Regions from separate parts of the Streptomyces sp. NPDC059454 genome, predicted to be linked through region 3. Evidence: riboswitches for the same ligand, from Rfam matches in the RefSeq annotation. Region 3 holds a riboswitch; each other region holds the start of a gene.
The links. Region 3 has a riboswitch for thiamine pyrophosphate ahead of ACFXAE_RS02615 (thiamine ABC transporter substrate binding subunit). Riboswitches for the same ligand answer to the same signal wherever they lie in the genome.
Positions count from the first base shown of each region.

Region 1 (5,413 bases), on a different contig from region 3:
CGAAGTCCCCGTCGTCCCGTACCCGCCCGGCCTCCGTGAGGAGCAGCGCCGAGGCATCGATGTCGGGCACCCCGGCCCCGGCCGCCCAAGCGAGCTCAACGCGCACCACGCGGGCATCGACGGGAAGATTGGACCCCTTGTTCATCGGACTCGCTGTCATGCGGCCAGTCTGCCCACTCGCCCCGGCGGAGGGGAGGGGCAACCGCACCTGCCGCCCCGCGGGAGCGGCACCCACCACGGGCACCGCCCCCGCGCCGCCCGCGGTGAACGCTCAGTCCGTGATCGGCAGATACACGCGATTGCCCGCCTCCGCGAACTCCTTCGACTTCTGTGCCATCCCCTCCTCGATCTCGTCCCGGCTCCCGCCGTGTTCACGACGGATGTCCTGGGAGATCTTCATCGAACAGAATTTCGGGCCGCACATCGAGCAGAAGTGGGCCGTCTTGGCGGGTTCCGCCGGCAGGGTCTCGTCGTGGAACTCGCGTGCCGTGTCCGGGTCGAGGGCGAGGTTGAACTGGTCCTCCCACCGGAACTCGAAGCGGGCGTCGGACAGCGCGTCGTCCCATTCCTGGGCACCCGGGTGGCCCTTGGCGAGGTCGGCCGCGTGGGCGGCGATCTTGTAGGTGATGACGCCGGTCTTGACGTCGTCGCGGTTGGGCAGGCCCAGGTGCTCCTTGGGCGTGACGTAGCAGAGCATGGCCGTGCCCCACCAGGCGATCATCGCGGCGCCGATGCCGGACGTGATGTGGTCGTACGCGGGCGCGACGTCCGTCGTCAGCGGGCCGAGCGTATAGAACGGGGCTTCATCGCAGATCTCCTGCTGAAGGTCGATGTTCTCCTTGATCTTGTGCATCGGGACATGTCCCGGGCCCTCGATCATGGTCTGAACGTTGAAACGCTTCGCGATCGTGTTGAGTTCCCCGAGCGTGCGCAACTCCGCGAATTGTGCCTCGTCGTTGGCGTCCGCGATCGACCCGGGTCGCAGGCCGTCGCCGAGCGAGTACGTGACGTCGTACGCGGCGAGGATCTCGCAGAGCTCCTCGAAGTTCTCGTACAGGAACGACTCCTTGTGGTGCGCCAGGCACCACGCGGCCATGATCGACCCACCGCGGGAGACGATGCCGGTCTTGCGGTTGGCGGTGAGCGGTACGTACGCGAGGCGCACGCCCGCGTGGACCGTCATGTAGTCCACGCCCTGCTCGGCCTGCTCGACGACCGTGTCCTTGTAGATCTCCCAGGTCAGTTCCTCGGCCCGGCCGTCGACCTTCTCCAGGGCCTGGTAGAGCGGCACGGTGCCGATGGGAACAGGGGAGTTGCGCAGCACCCACTCGCGGGTGGTGTGGATGTTCCGGCCGGTGGAGAGGTCCATGACCGTGTCGGCGCCCCAGCGGGTCGCCCAGGTCATCTTCTCGACCTCCTCCTCGATGGAGGACGTCACCGCCGAGTTGCCGATGTTGGCGTTGACCTTCACCAGGAACCGCTTGCCGATGATCATCGGCTCGATCTCCGGATGGTTGACGTTGGCCGGCAGCACCGCCCGGCCCGCCGCGATCTCCTCACGGACCACCTCGGGGGAGACGTTCTCCCGGACCGCCACGAACTCCATCTCGGGCGTGATCTCGCCGCGGCGCGCGTACGCCAACTGCGTGACCGCCCGGCCCGCGCGGCCCCGGCGCGGCAGGCGCGGCCGGCCGGGGAACACGGCGTCCAGATTGCGCAGGCCCCCGCGTGGAGAGGTGTGCTTGATCCCGTCGTCCTCGGGACGGACGGGACGGCCCGCGTACTCATCGGTGTCACCGCGGGCGATGATCCAGTTCTCCCGCAGCGGAGCCAGGCCCCGGCGGACGTCGGTGTCGACGAGTGGATCGGTGTACGGGCCCGATGTGTCGTACAACGTGACCGACTGCCCGTTGGTGAGGTGCACCTGACGGACCGGCACCCGCAGGTCGGGGCGTGTGCCCTCGACGTACGCCTTGTGCCAGCCGATGGACTTCCCGGCCTCCCCGTTCACCGACGTCTCCGTCGGGTCCTGCGTGAAGGCAGGCGTGCGTGCGTCCTTGTTGGTCATGAGACCTACTCCCTACGCCGGCATTACCCGGTAACAGGTTCGGCGGTCGACGCAGCGGTTTCCGTCTGCCGACGTTCCGTGGGAAACATCACTCGCCCTACAGTGATGTTTCATGTGAAACGTCGTTGGGACGGAGGTCAGCGCCCTCTCAGCCCGGTGCTCCGAGCTCCCGCGTGTACAAAAGCGCCTCCACGCTAGCGTCATTTCTGGCGCGGTGAACAGAGGGCCCCTCCTGTTCTTGCGATGATCGGGCGGTGACCCCCAATCAGCCTCCTCCGTATCAACCGCCCGAGCCGTCGCGCACACCCGGCGCCGGGGACGGCGGTGGTCACGGCCACGCGCACGGACACAGCCACGGTCACGGCCCGGCGGCACCCGTCTCCCAGCACCTGCGCAAGGTCATCGCGGCGATCCTGATCCCGTTCGCGGCGGCGGTGCTGATCGGACTCGCCGTGCTGTGGCCGGGCGGTGCCCCGGCACACGAGCGCACCGGCGTCGGCTTCGACCGGCAGACGCAGCACGCCACGGTCACCAAGGTGGTCGAGGTGAGCTGTCAGTCCGTCAACGCCTCCGGGGGCGTCCCGACCGGCGACACCTCCACGGCCGAGGGCTCGTCCGCCCAGCAGCAGGCGGACGGCACCTGCAAGAAGGCGACGATCCGGGTCGACACCGGCGACGACAAGGGCCGTACGTTCAACGAGATCGTGCAGCCGGACCAGTCCCGGCAGCTGAGCGAGGGCCAGGAGGTCGTGGTCGCCTACGAGCCCTCCGCGCCCGAGGACCTCCAGTACTCGGTCACCGATGTGAACCGGCGCTTCCCGTTGGCGCTGCTCGCGGGCATCTTCGCGCTCGCCGTCGTGGCCGTGGGGCGACTGCGTGGCGTGATGGCGCTGGTCGCGCTGGCGATCAGCTTCCTGGTGCTCAACTTCTTCATCCTGCCCGCGATCCTGCAGGGGTCGAACCCGCTGGTCGTGGCGGTGGTGGGGGCGAGCGCGATCATGCTGATCGCGCTGTATCTGTGTCACGGACTGTCGGCGCGTACTTCGGTGGCGGTGCTCGGCACACTGATCTCGCTGCTGCTGATCGGCGTCCTCGGCTCGGTGTTCATCGGGTGGGCCGCGCTGACCGGCAACACCGACGACAACACCGGTCTGATCCACGGGCTGTATCCCGGGATCGACATGAGCGGTCTGCTGCTGGCCGGCGTCATCATCGGCTCGCTCGGTGTCCTCGACGACGTGACGGTCACCCAGACGTCCGCGGTCTGGGAACTGCACGAGGCCAACCCGTCGACGGGCCGGCGCGGGCTGTACCGCGCGGGCATCCGCATCGGCCGCGATCACATCGCGTCCGTGGTCAACACGCTGGTCCTCGCCTACGCGGGTGCCGCACTGCCGCTGCTGCTGCTGTTCTCCATCGCGCAGAGCGGTGTGGGGACGGTGACCAACAGCGAGCTGGTCGCGGAGGAGATCGTGCGCACCCTGATCGGCTCGATCGGCCTGGTGGCCTCGGTGCCGGTGACCACGGCCCTGGCCGCGCTGGTGGTCTCGGCCGACCGCCCGACGGCTCAGGGACACGGGCCGGCACAGGCACAGGGGACCGGGCAGACACCGGACGCTCGGCCGGCCGCGGGACGCGGCGGGCGGGGCAGACGTCGTAAGCGCTGATGTCCCGCGTGGCGGGCGGAACGCGCTGAAGCGTTCCGCCACCGGCCCACCCGACTGGCATAACGCTTCAGCCGGCGCTCTGCTCCGCCAGGATCCGGTCCAGCGCGTCGTCGAGGTGGGCGTCGAAGTCGGCGAGCGCCCCCTCCTGGCCCAGTGGCACCAGCTTGTCGGTGCGGTCGAGGAAGGCCACGAGCGGTGCGGTCGAGGAACGGAACAGCGCCTGGTCGCTGCCGACCTGAAGCCGGATCAGCACCTCGCCCAGCGCGTCGGGGTCCACCGGCGAGACGCGTACGTCGCCCTCCCCGCACGGCCGGCCGACGCCGTCGACCAGCAACTCCCGGCCGAACGCCCAGGTCACGGGAGCGTCCCCCGGCAAGTGGAAGGTCAGCCGTACGGCGTAGGGATCACAGGTGTCGTAGCGGAGCTCCACCGGGATGCGGAAGGACAGCTCCTCCGACACGAGAAAGCTCATCATGACCTCTGCCTGTACGGATTCGCGCATCGCCTACCCCGTCATTCGCCACGGACTGGCCGGGCATGGACCCGGACACCAGAGGGAATCTTGCTGAAAGTACACAGCAGATCACAAGGAGTGAGTTTTCAAATACTGATAGACAGCGTGAGTGACCCGACGAAACGACCCATCTCGGCCTGCAGTCGCTGCGCCGCGAGGGCGAGCCGGTCGGCCTGATGTGCGGGCAGCGAGATGGCCACCGACGCGGCCGTGCCGCCGACGGTGATGGGGATCGCCGCGCACACCGTCCCCAGGACATACTCCTGACGCTCCGTCACCGGTCCCATCCGCCGCGTCCGCTCCAGGCGCCTCAGCAGACTGTGGTCGTCGCGCACGGTGTACGGCGTGACGGGACGCACGGGATGGCGGTCGAGGTGGTCGCGGCGCGCCTCCTCGTCGAGCTGGGAGAGCAGGCACTGTCCGATCGCGTGGGCGTGTCCGGTCTCCCGGAAGTCGGCCCACTCCGCCACCGCGGGATGGGCGGGGGTCTCGGAGACGCAGACGACGTCGATCTCACCCTCGCGGTACACGGCGTAGTACACGGGGGCGCCGATCGCGTCCCGCCAGCGGGCGAGGGTGTCGACCACCGTGCTGCGACGTTTCTGCTCGGCTCCGCTGCTGCTCAGCCGTTCTGCCGCTTCCCCCAGGAAGAACAGCCCCTTGTCGCGGCGCAGATAACCCTCGTGCACCAGGGTGCGCAACAGGTGGTACGTGGTGGGGAGCGCCAGTCCGGTCTCCCGGGCCAGTTGTTTGGCGGGAGCCCCGTAGCCGTGTCCGGCGACGGTCTCCAGCAGGCGCATGGCCCGCTGGACGGAGCCGATGAGGGTCGCGGTGGGCGGCGGTGCGGTGGGCGCCGGCGAGCGGGGCTGCGGAGGGACCGCGGTCATCTGCGCGGAGCCGGTGCCAGTGGTGGCCAAGGGTCACTCCCGAAACGCGAGGGGGCAGCCCGTGCGGGGAACACGGGTGGGGGTCGCCGCTCGCGGGGATCGTCCCCGCGTCGAGTTCCGGACTCTAACGGGCTGTCACCGCACACAGACGGCCCGCCGGGGAAACTTCCCCCGCCCGAGGGAACCAGTGATTCCTGTTACCGCTTCACCGGTCCCCCTCGGCTCACCAGTCGCTGCGCGACGAGGAACTCGATGTGAACTTCCGTACGACGTAGAT
Region 1 covers NZ_JBHYVC010000056.1:39,484-44,896, forward strand. The annotation lists gene ACFXAE_RS28550 (VWA domain-containing protein) at 1-145, opposite strand, end outside; gene thiC (phosphomethylpyrimidine synthase ThiC) at 272-2,068, opposite strand; TPP riboswitch at 2,061-2,251, opposite strand; gene ACFXAE_RS28560 (YibE/F family protein) at 2,323-3,735, shown strand; gene ACFXAE_RS28565 (SsgA family sporulation/cell division regulator) at 3,803-4,237, opposite strand; gene ACFXAE_RS28570 (IclR family transcriptional regulator) at 4,336-5,049, opposite strand; gene ACFXAE_RS28575 (DUF5326 family protein) at 5,360-5,413, opposite strand, start outside.
Region 1: linked by a shared signal. The riboswitch ahead of thiC (phosphomethylpyrimidine synthase ThiC) and the one ahead of ACFXAE_RS02615 (thiamine ABC transporter substrate binding subunit) in region 3 are both predicted to bind thiamine pyrophosphate.

Region 2 (5,413 bases), on a different contig from region 3:
ATCGCGGGGGAGTCGCCGTCGTGCGGCTTCTCGCCGGTCAGCATCTCGTAGAGCAGGATGCCGCAGGCGTAGACGTCCACGCGGGGGTCGGCGATGCCGTTCTCGATCTGCTCCGGGGCCAGGTACGAGACCGTGCCCAGCACGGTGCCCGTGGTGTTCGTCACCGAGTCCACGGCGCGGACCAGCCCGAAGTCGGCGACCTTGACCCGGCCGTCGTCCCCTATCAACACGTTCTCGGGCTTCATGTCGCGGTGCACGAACCCGGCCCGGTGCGCGGCGCCGAGCGCGGCCAGCACCGGCTCCAGGATGTCCAGCGCGGCGCGCGGCTGGAGCGCCCCGCGCTCGCGCAGCACGTCGCGCAGGGTGCAGCCGGCGATGTACTCCATCGCCAGATAGACGTACGCCCCGTCGGTGCCCTGGTCGAAGACCTGCACCACGTTCGGATGGGCCAGCCGGGCGACCGACTTCGCCTCGCGGATGAACCGCTCGACGAACGAGCCGTCGGCCGCGAGGGAGGGGTGCATCACCTTGAGCGCGAGGACGCGGTCGAGACGGGTGTCCACGGCCCGGTAGACCGTGGCCATCCCGCCGACCGCGATCCGCGCCTCGACGCGATACCGGCCGTCGAGCACCTGCCCGACCAGAGGGTCCTGAAGGGTCGTGTCCACGCAGCGAGTCTACGAGCCCCCACCGACACCCTTCGCCGCTTCGACCTCCGTTGAAGCGGACCTGTGACGTGTACCGCGTCACCGCGGGCGATCGTGCCTCCCCCAGTGCCCTGAAGGCCTGAGGGCACGATCGCCCACGGAAACGCAGAACCCGCCCGCGGAGTGCGGCGGGCTAGAACGCCGGCCGCTCCGGATCCAGCACGGCCATGCCCTCCGCAGGGGACGACGCCTCGGCGTACCACCGCCGCGGAATCCGCCCCGCCAGCCGCGCCAGCCGCCCCGCCTCCACCGCACACCGCATCGCGGAAGCCATCAGCACCGGTTCCTGCGCCCGGGTGACCGCCGACGCCAGCATCACCCCCGCACACCCCAGCTCCATCGCCAGCGCCGCGTCCGACGCGGTCCCGGCCCCCGCGTCCAGGATCACCGGCACCCCCGCCCGCTCCACGATCAACTCGAAGTTGTGCGGATTCCGGATCCCCAGCCCCGACCCGATCGGCGACCCCAGCGGCATGATCGCCGCACACCCGGCCTCCTCCAGCTTCCGCGCCAGCACCGGATCGTCGTTCGTGTACGGCAGCACCGTGAACCCGTCGTCGACCAGCGTCTCCGCCGCGTCCAGCAGCTCGACCGGGTCCGGCAGCAGGGTCCGCTCGTCGGCGATGACCTCCAGCTTGATCAGGTCCGTGCCGAGCGCCTCCCGCGCGAGACGCGCGGTGAGCACGGCCTCCCCGGCGGTGAAGCACCCCGCCGTGTTCGGCAGCACCCGGATGCCCAGCTTCTCCAGCACCGACAGCACGGACCCGTGCACCGTGGGGTCCACGCGCCGCATCGCGACGGTCGTCAGCTCCGTCCCGGACGCCACCAGCGCCCGCTCCAGCACGTCGAGGCTCGGCGCCCCGCCGGTGCCCATGATCAGGCGGGACGTGAAGGGCGTACCGCCGAGGAGGAACGGATCGTCGGCCATGGTCAGCCTCCCTGGACGGCGGTCAGGACTTCCACGCGGTCACCCTCGGAGAGGGGCGTGGCGGGCCACTGCGCGCGCGGGACGACGGTTTCGTTGAGGGCGGCGGCCACCCCCGAGGGCGCCGCGGTGAGCGACTTCACGACGAGGTCGAGAGCCGTGCCGGGCGCGAACTCCCGGCGCTCCCCGTTGACCGAGACGTTCATGCGGGCTGCTCCGTGCGGACGGCGGCGCCGAAGCGCCGGGGGGTGAACGGGCGGGCCACCTCCGGCAGGGCGCCGGTGGTCAGGACCTCCGCCATGGCGTCGCCGGTGACCGGTGTCAGCAGGACCCCGTTGCGGTAGTGGCCGGTGGCGAGCAGCAGCCCCTCGAGACCGGTCGGGCCGAGCAGCGGCGCGTTGTCGGGGGAGCCGGGGCGCAGTCCGGCCAGGGTCTCGGTCAGCGGCAGCTCGGTGATGCCGGGGACCAGCTCGTGGGCGTCGCGCAGCAGCTCGTACACGCCGCCCGCGGTCACCGTCGTGTCCCAGCCCATCTCCTCGCTGGTCGCCCCGATCACCAGCTCGCCGTTCTCGCGCGGCACCAGGTAGACGTGGCTGCCGCGCACCACGGCCCGCACGGTCCGGTTCAGGAAGGGACCGTGCCGCGCGGGCATCGTCAGCCGTACCACCTGTCCCTTCACGGGACGCACGGGCGGCAGCACGTCCTCGGGGACGCCCGCGAGCCGCCCGCTGAGGCTGCCCGCGGCGAGCACCACCTGCCCGGCGCCGAGCTCGGTGCCGTCGGCCGTGACGACGCCCGTCGCGCGGTCTCCCGCGACGACGAGCCGCTCGGCCCGCGCGCGGTGGACGCTCACGCCCGCGCGCTCACAGGCGGTGACCAGCGCGGCCGCCAGCCGCCGGGGGTCGATCCGGTGGTCACCGTCCACCCGCAGGCCGCCGCGCACGCCGGGGGCGAGCATCGGCTCCAGGCGCCGGCACTCGCGCCCCGACAGCCACTGCGACTCCAGCCCCGACCGCTGCTGCAGGGCGTGCAGTTCCCGCAGGTGGGCGCGGTCGTCGGCGTCCAGCGCCACGGCGAGCGTGCCGCACGCGCGGTAGCCGAGGTCGCGGCCGGTCAGTTCGGTCAGCTCGGCCGCGAAGCCGGGATAGCGCCGCGCGGAGGCGAGGTTCAGACCGAGCAGGGTCTCCTCGCCGTAGTGCAGTTCCGTGACGGCGGCCAGCATCCCGGCGGCCACCCGGGCGGCGCCGCCGCCCGGCTCGGGGTCCACCACGGCCGTGGCGAGACCGCGCTGCGCGGCCCGCCAGGCCGTGACCAGTCCGATGATTCCGCCCCCGACGACGAGGACGTCTGAGGTACGCGTGGGCGACATGGGCGTCCAGCCCCTCCCTTCGCCGGCATGACCCGGATCAGGTTCGTACGGTCGGAGGCCGCCAGCCTCCCTCTCAGCCCGGTGCGTCCGGGCTCCCGCGAGTGCTTGTACGTTGGCCACCCTAGCCCGCAGTACATCGCGCTTGTAAGGGAGCCTCCGCGTGGCACTGTCGCTCGACGGACTCGTCCTCGCCCCTGTGGCCGACCAGGCCCCCGGCCAGGTCGGCACCCGTACCCGCTTCGTCTACCACGAGCGGAACGGTGAGATCTGGGCCGAGTACGCGGGCGGCGACATCGTGCGCGGGCACCTGGTGGGCACCCGCGCGGGGGACCGGCTGGACTTCCGGTACGTGCAGCTCAAGCGGGACGGCACCACCTCCTCGGGGCACTGCGTGTCGACGGTCGTGGAGCTGCCCGACGGACGGGTACGGCTGGAGGAGAGCTGGGAGTGGGAGTCGCAGCCGGGCAGCGGGACGAGTGTGGTGGAGCAGCTCGGCTGATCGACGCCGTGCCGGGTGTCTAAGGTGATCGGGTGAGCGAGCAGACGCAGGAACCGGGACAGCCGAAGCCGCGGCGGGTGGTGGTGGCGGGCGCGGGCATGGCCGGCGTGCAGACCGCCCTCGCCCTGCGGGAGCAGGGCTTCACCGGCACCGTGACCCTGATCGGCGCGGAACCCCACCAGCCGTACGACAGGCCACCGTTGTCCAAGGCCGTGCTGCTCGGCAAGGCCGAGGACTCCGCCTTCGACGTCGACTTCGAGGACGCCGGCATCGAACTGCGGCTCGGCTGCGAGGTGCTGGGCCTGCGCCCCGGCGACCACGAGCTGGACACGGAGGCCGGGCCCGTCCCGTACGACGTCCTGGTGGTCGCCACCGGTGCGGAACCGGTCCGGCTGCCGGGCGCGGAGGGCGTGCCCGGTGTGCATCTGCTGCGCACCCTGGACGACGCCGCGCGGCTGCGGCCGGTGCTCGCGCGGCAGCACGACATCGTGGTGGCCGGCGCCGGCTGGATCGGTGCGGAGTTCGCCACGGCGGCCCGCGAGGCGGGCTGCGCGGTCACCGTCGTGGAGGCCGAGGAGCGGCCGCTCGTCGGGGCGCTGCCCGCCGAGGTGGCCGCCCCGATGGCCGCCTGGTACGCCGAGGCCGGCGTCACGCTGCGCACGCACGCGCGCGTGGAGCGCGTCGAACCCGGCGCCGTGTTCCTGGACGACGGCACGCGGCTGCCCGCGGGCGCCGTGGTCGTCGGCATCGGGGCCCGGCCCGCCACCGCCTGGCTGGCGGGTTCCGGGATCGGGCTCGGGGCGCACGGGGAGGTCGTCGCCGACCGCCATCTGGCCACCTCCCTGCCGGACGTGTACGCGGTCGGCGACTGCGCGTCCTTCCCGTCCGGGCGCTACGGCGAACGTCTGCTGGTCCACCACTGGGACAACGCCCTCCAGGGGCCGCGCACGGTCGCCGTGAACATCCTCGGCGCGCCCGCCGGCCGGGAGCCGGCGGTCTACGACCCGGTGCCGTACTTCTGGTCCGAGCAGTTCGGGCGCTTCGTGCAGTACGCCGGGCATCACACGGGCGCCGACCGGATGGTGTGGCGCGGGGACCCCGCCGAGGCGGCGTGGAGCGTCTGCTGGCTGCGGGAGTCCCGCCCGGTCGCGCTGCTCGCGGTGGGGCGGCCCCGGGACCTGGCGCAGGGGCGCAGGCTGATCGAGGCGGGCACGGCGATGGACGCGGAGCTGCTGGCGGATCCGGCGCGGCCCCTGAAGTCGGCGACGGCGTGACGCCCCCGGCCCGGCGCGTCCGCCCAGGTGGGCGGGGCTGACTTCCGGCTGTCGGTGGCAGGTGGCAGGCTTGTCCCGTGACCGAGATTGACGCAAAGATCGATGCTCTCGTCCCCGCCTGGCTCACGCTTCCCGACATCGCCGAGATGTTCGGCGTCGAGGTGACGCGCGTCCGGCAGCTGGTCAAGGAGGGCCAGCTCATCGCCGTACGCCGAGGTGAGAACCGCGCGCTGCACGTGCCCGCCGCCTTCATCGACGGGGACAAGGTGGTCAAGGGCCTGACCGGGACCCTGACGCTCCTGCGGGACGACGGCTTCACGGACGAAGAGATGCTGGAATGGCTCTTCACCGCCGACCCCAGCCTGCCGGGCACGCCCGCGCAGGCACTCAGCGAGAACCGCGGCACGGAGGTGAAGCGCCGGGCCCAGGCGCTCGCGGTCTGACCCGGACCCGGTCGTCCACCCACCCGAACACCACCGGCCGGGGCGGCGAGCCCCGGCCGGTGGTGCCCGCCGGGGGCCCTCGTTCGACATCTCTCCAAGCCGGAGCAGGGAGATTCAGCCCTCGCGGGTTGCGCGGGTTGAGCCTTCCGCCTCATCGGCAGCAGCCGACCCGGACGAACGGCGGGGGCCGGTGTAC
Region 2 covers NZ_JBHYVC010000081.1:10,837-16,249, reverse strand. The annotation lists gene pknB (Stk1 family PASTA domain-containing Ser/Thr kinase) at 1-668, opposite strand, end outside; gene ACFXAE_RS33105 (thiazole synthase) at 841-1,635, opposite strand; gene thiS (sulfur carrier protein ThiS) at 1,638-1,838, opposite strand; gene thiO (glycine oxidase ThiO) at 1,835-3,001, opposite strand; TPP riboswitch at 2,999-3,110, opposite strand; gene ACFXAE_RS33090 (hypothetical protein) at 3,162-3,500, shown strand; gene ACFXAE_RS33085 (NAD(P)/FAD-dependent oxidoreductase) at 3,533-4,774, shown strand; gene ACFXAE_RS33080 (Rv2175c family DNA-binding protein) at 4,852-5,217, shown strand.
Region 2: linked by a shared signal. The riboswitch ahead of thiO (glycine oxidase ThiO) and the one ahead of ACFXAE_RS02615 (thiamine ABC transporter substrate binding subunit) in region 3 are both predicted to bind thiamine pyrophosphate.

Region 3 (5,413 bases):
CGGCGACCTCCAGGTCGACGGCGTCCAGCACCGCCCGCCCACCGAAGCGGACGGTCGCGGCCTGAAGGCTCAGCAGCATCTAGAACTCCCCGGTCCGGTCGGTCCGCAGCCGCTCCAGCACGAGCAGCGCCACCGCGCACACGATCATCAGAATCGTCGACAGGGCCATCGCCTGGCCGTAGTTGAGGTCCCCGGGCCGCCCCAGCAGCCGTGCCACGGCGACCGGCAGCGTCGGATTGTCCGGCCGCGCGATGAACACCGTCGCCCCGAACTCCCCGAGCGACACCGCGAAGGCGAACCCGGCCGCGATCAGCAGCGCCCGCCGCACCAACGGCAGGTCCACCTCCCGCCACGCCCGCCACGGCGACGCCCCGAGCACCGCCGCCGCCTCCCGCAGCCGTACGTCCACGGCCCGCAGCACCGGCAGCATGGTCCGTACGACGAAGGGGACGCCGACCAGCGCCTGCGCGAGCGGGACCAGGATCCAGGAGGCGCGGAGGTCCAGCGGCGGCTCGTCGAGGGCGATCAGGAAACCGAAGCCGACGGTCACCGCGGACACCCCGAGCGGCAGCATCAGCAGCGCGTCGAAGCCGCGCACCAGCCGTCCCGCGTCCCGCCGGGTCAGCGCCACGGCCGCGAGCCCTCCGATCACCACGGCGATGGCGGTGGCGGTGACGGCGTACTGCAGCGAGTTGCCGACCGCCTCGATCGGCGCGACGAGGAACACTCCCCCGTCGTCCTGGGTCAGCTCCCGGTAGTAGCCGAAATCGGCTGCTTCGAAGGAGCGTTCCACCAGTACGGCGAGCGGCAGCAGGAGCAGGACGGCGACGGTGGCGACGACCGAGCCCAGCAGTGCCCACTGTCCGGTGCCGCGCGGCCGGCGTGCGGTCGCCGAGGCGTCCACCAGCCGCAGCGCGGTCTCCCGCCGCCGTACGGTCCAGGCGTGCAGGGCGAGGATCGCGCCCACGGCGAAGAACTGGATCATCGTCAGGACGGCGGCCGTGGACAGGTCGAAGATCTCGGAGGTCTGCCGGTAGATCTCCACTTCGAGAGTGGAGAAGGTGGGCCCGCCCAGGATCTGCACCACGCCGAAGGAGGTGAAGGTGAACAGGAAGACCATCAGCGCGGCCGCCGCCACGGCGGGCGCGAGCGCGGGCAGGGTGACGGACCGCCAGGCCGCGAACCGTGAGGCGCCGAGCATCCGCGCGGCCTCCTCCTGCCGCGGGTCGAGCTGCGACCAGAGCCCGCCCACGGTGCGTACGACGACGGCGTAGTTGAAGAAGACGTGCGCGAGCAGGATCGCCCACACGGTGGTGTCCAGGCGCAGGCCCCACAGCTCGTCGAGGAGTCCGCCGCGTCCGACGAGCGCCATGAACGCCGTACCGACGACGACCGTGGGCAGCACGAACGGCACGGTGACCACGGCCCGCAGCACCTGCTTGCCGGGAAAGTCGAAGCGGGCGAGGACATACGCGCCGGGCAGGGCGACCAGCAGGGTGAGGGCGGTGGAGACGAGGGCCTGCCAGGTGGTGAACCACAGGACCTGACGGACGTCGGACTGCGCCAGTACGTCCCCGATCCGCCCGAGCTGCCAGGCCCCGTCGGCCTTCAGCCCGCGCGCGACGATCGCGGTGACGGGGTAGGCGAAGAAGACGGCGAAGAACGCGACGGGCACGGCCAGCAGACCGAGCCGCGCCGCGCTCCCGCGCCGTTTCGCCGCGGCTCGCGTCACTTCAGTACGAGCGAGGTCCACGACTTGACCCACTGGTCACGGTTGTCGGCGATCTTCGCCGGGTCCATGGTCTGCGGGTCCTTCGCCTGCGGCCCGAACTTCACGAACTCCTCGGGCACCTGGGCGGCCTCCCGCACCGGGTAGACGAACATGTTGAGCGGCATGTCGTCCTGGAACGTCTTGCTGATCAGGAAGTCGAGCAGCGCCTTGCCGCCCTCGGGGTTCTCGGCGTTGCTCAGCAGCCCCGCGTACTCGACCTGCCGGAAGCAGGTGCCCTCGGCGACGCCGGTGGGCGCGGTCTCCGGCTTCGGGTCGGCGTAGATGACCTCGGCGGGCGGCGAAGAGGCGTACGACACCACCAGCGGCCGGTCGGCCTTGGCCTGCTTGCCGCCCGCCGAGCCGGAGAACTCCTCGTTGTAGGCCTGCTCCCAGCCGTCGACCGCCTTCACGCCGTTGGCCTTGAGCTTCTTCCAGTAGTCCTGCCAGCCCTCGTCCCCGTACTTGGCGGCGGTGCCGAGCAGGAAGCCGAGGCCGGGCGAGGAGGTGGAGGCGTTCTCGACGACGAGGAGGTCCTTGTACGCGGGCTTGATCAGGTCGTCGAAGGTCTTCGGCGGGGTCAGGTCGTGCTCGCTGAACCACGCCTTGTCGTAGTTGACGCAGACGTCACCGGTGTCGACGGGGGTGACCCGGTGCTTGTCCTGGTCCACGCGGAACTCGTCCAGGATCAGGTCGGATCCCTTCGCCTCGTACGACTGGAACAGCCCGTTGTCGAGGGCGCGGGAGAGCAGGGTGTTGTCGACGCCGAAGAAGACGTCGCCCTGCGGGTTGTCCTTGGTCAGAACGGCCTTGTTCACGGCCTGCCCGGCGTCGCCGTCCTCGAGGACCCTGAGCTTGTATCCGGACTGCTTCTCGAAGGCGGCGACGACGTCCTTCGACACGGCCCACGAATTGTGGCTGACGAGGGTCACGGTCCTGGACCCGCCACCGCTCGCGCCGTCCCCGTCGGACGACCCGCACGCGGACAGCGTGACCAGCCCCAGCCCGACGGCCAGGACCGTGACCTTCTTGGTGATGCCCACTTGATTCCTCCTGGAGTGACCAGGAAGAGACGCGGCCCTGCCCGGGACCCCTGGGCGAGGTCCCGGGCAGGGCGCAACAGCTCGAGTGATGACCGATCTCCCTACCCAGAATGACCTGGGCCAGGTTCGGAGGGTCTGCGGCCGGTGCCGCACTCTCAGCGCTGTGGCGCTCCCCTGTCGGAATATGAAGATGTGCTTACGCGAGTCACATTACCTCTCGCTCGCGGCGAGCTGACCACACGCCCCGTCGATCTCCTGTCCACGGGTGTCCCGGACCGTCACCGGCACACCGTGCGCGGCGATCGCCTCCACGAACGCCTTCTCGTCCTCGGGCCGGGAGGCGGTCCACTTGGAGCCGGGCGTGGGGTTGAGCGGGATCAGGTTGACGTGCACAGGCCGACCCTTGAGCATCCGCCCGAGTCGGTCACCGCGCCAGGCCTGGTCGTTGATGTCCCGGATGAGCGCGTACTCGATGGACAGTCGCCGCCCGGACCTGGCCGCGTACTCGAACCCGGAGTCGAGCACCTCGCGCACCTTCCACCGCGTGTTCACGGGAACGAGGGTGTCGCGCAGTTCGTCGTCGGGGGCGTGCAGCGAGATGGCGAGCCGGCACTTGAAGCCCTCGTCGGAGAACCGGTGGATCGCCGGGACGAGACCGACGGTGGACACGGTGATCCCGCGCTGCGACAGCCCGAGCCCGTCCGGCTCGGGGTCGGTGAGCCGGCGGATCGCCCCGACCACCCGGTTGTAGTTGGCGAGCGGCTCCCCCATGCCCATGAACACGATGTTGCTGAGCCGCGCCGGGCCTCCCGGCACCTCGCCGTCCCTGAGCGCCCGCATGCCGTCCACAATCTGGTGCACGATCTCGGCGGTCGACAGGTTGCGGTCCAGCCCGGCCTGCCCGGTCGCGCAGAACGGGCAGTTCATACCGCAGCCCGCCTGGGAGCTGATGCACATGGTCACCCGGTCCGGGTAGCGCATCAGCACGGACTCGACGAGCGTGCCGTCGAACAGCTTCCACAGCGTCTTGCGGGTGGTGCCCTGGTCGGTCGACAGATGCCGTACGACCGTCATCAGCTCCGGAAGCAGCGCCTCCTGCAACGTGCCGCGGGAACCGGCGGGGATGTCGGTCCACTGCTCCGGTTCGTGCGCGTACCGCGCGAAGTAGTGCTGGGACAGCTGCTTGGCGCGGAACGGCTTCTCACCGACCGCGGCGACCGCCTCCTTGCGCTCGGCGGGCGTGAGATCGGCGAGGTGCCGCGGCGGCTTCTTGGCTCCGCGCGGCGCGACAAAGGTGAGTTCTCCGGGCTTAGGCATGGCTGTACCAGTGTCGCAGATCCACACGGGTGACCCGGTCGGGCTCGGAACAGGCCTGCGATCACCACGAAGAGAGGGGAGACGTAGCTCTTCGTGCGGTGCCACGGGCCGCAGCAGCGGCGCGGTCCGCGGCGGCCCTTCCGGTCGAGGAGCGCATCGCACCACCGGCAGGGCAGGGCACCGTGGTACCTGCCGTCGTCCCCCCGCCTCGCCTGCGCCGTGGAACGGCCTTGGCCCTCCCGGACAGCGGCGGGCCCCCGCCCGGAGAGGACGGGGGCCCGAATCCGGCCACGCGGGTACGGGTCAGCCGGAGCCGACGAACAGGACCAACAGCAGCCACACCACCGGTGCCGTCGGCAGCAGGGAGTCCAGGCGGTCCATGATGCCGCCGTGGCCGGGGAGCAGCGTGCCCATGTCCTTGATGCCCAGATCACGTTTGATCATGGACTCGCCCAGGTCGCCCAGTGTGGCGCTGGCCGCGACCGCGAGGCCCAGCAGCAGGCCCTGCCACCAGCTGCCGCCGTCGATCAGGAACTCCATGCACAGCGCGCCGACGGCCATCGCGAACGACACCGCGCCCAGCAGGCCCTCGCGGGTCTTTCCGGGACTGATGCGCGGGGCGAGCTTGGTCTTGCCGAAGCGCCAGCCGACCGCGTACGCGCCGGTGTCGCTGACGACCGTCAGCAGCAGGAAGGTCAGGACGCGCCACGCGCCGTCGCCCGCGGTGAGCATCATCGCGACGAAGGTCGCCAGGAACGGCACGTAGAACGCCGCGAAGACACCCGCCGTGACGTCCTTGAGGTAGCCCTCGGGCGGCGCCGCCATACGCCAGACCAGCACCGCCAGCGCGGTGAGCGCCATGGCGATCCACGCCCCCTCGGCCCCCCGGGCGTACCCGGCGGCGACCATGGCCGCACCGCCCAGCGCGAGCGGAACGAGGGGCGCCTTGATGCCCTTGCGCTCCCGCAGCCGCGACGTCAGCTCCCACAGGCCCACCACCACGGCGAGGGCGACCACGCCGACGAAGACCGCCTTGACGACGAACAGCGACGCGACGATCACCACGCCGAGTCCGACGCCGACGCCTATCGCGGCACCCAGGTCCCGCCCCGCGCTCTTCTTCTGCGGTGCGGGGGCCGGCTGCGGGGCGTCGGGCATGGGCTCCGGATTCTGCGGCACCTCCCCCGGAAGGGGGCGGGCCCGCGTCGGCTCGTCTCGGAACAAGGGGCCGCTCAGCCGAGCGGCCCCTTGTTCCACATCCTGGCCTCCGCCGTGTTCGGGTACG
Region 3 covers NZ_JBHYVC010000003.1:10,171-15,583, forward strand. The annotation lists gene ACFXAE_RS02605 (ABC transporter ATP-binding protein) at 1-79, opposite strand, end outside; gene ACFXAE_RS02610 (ABC transporter permease) at 80-1,753, opposite strand; gene ACFXAE_RS02615 (thiamine ABC transporter substrate binding subunit) at 1,729-2,811, opposite strand; TPP riboswitch at 2,892-2,997, opposite strand; gene rlmN (23S rRNA (adenine(2503)-C(2))-methyltransferase RlmN) at 3,022-4,128, opposite strand; gene ACFXAE_RS02625 (phosphatidate cytidylyltransferase) at 4,432-5,413, opposite strand, start outside.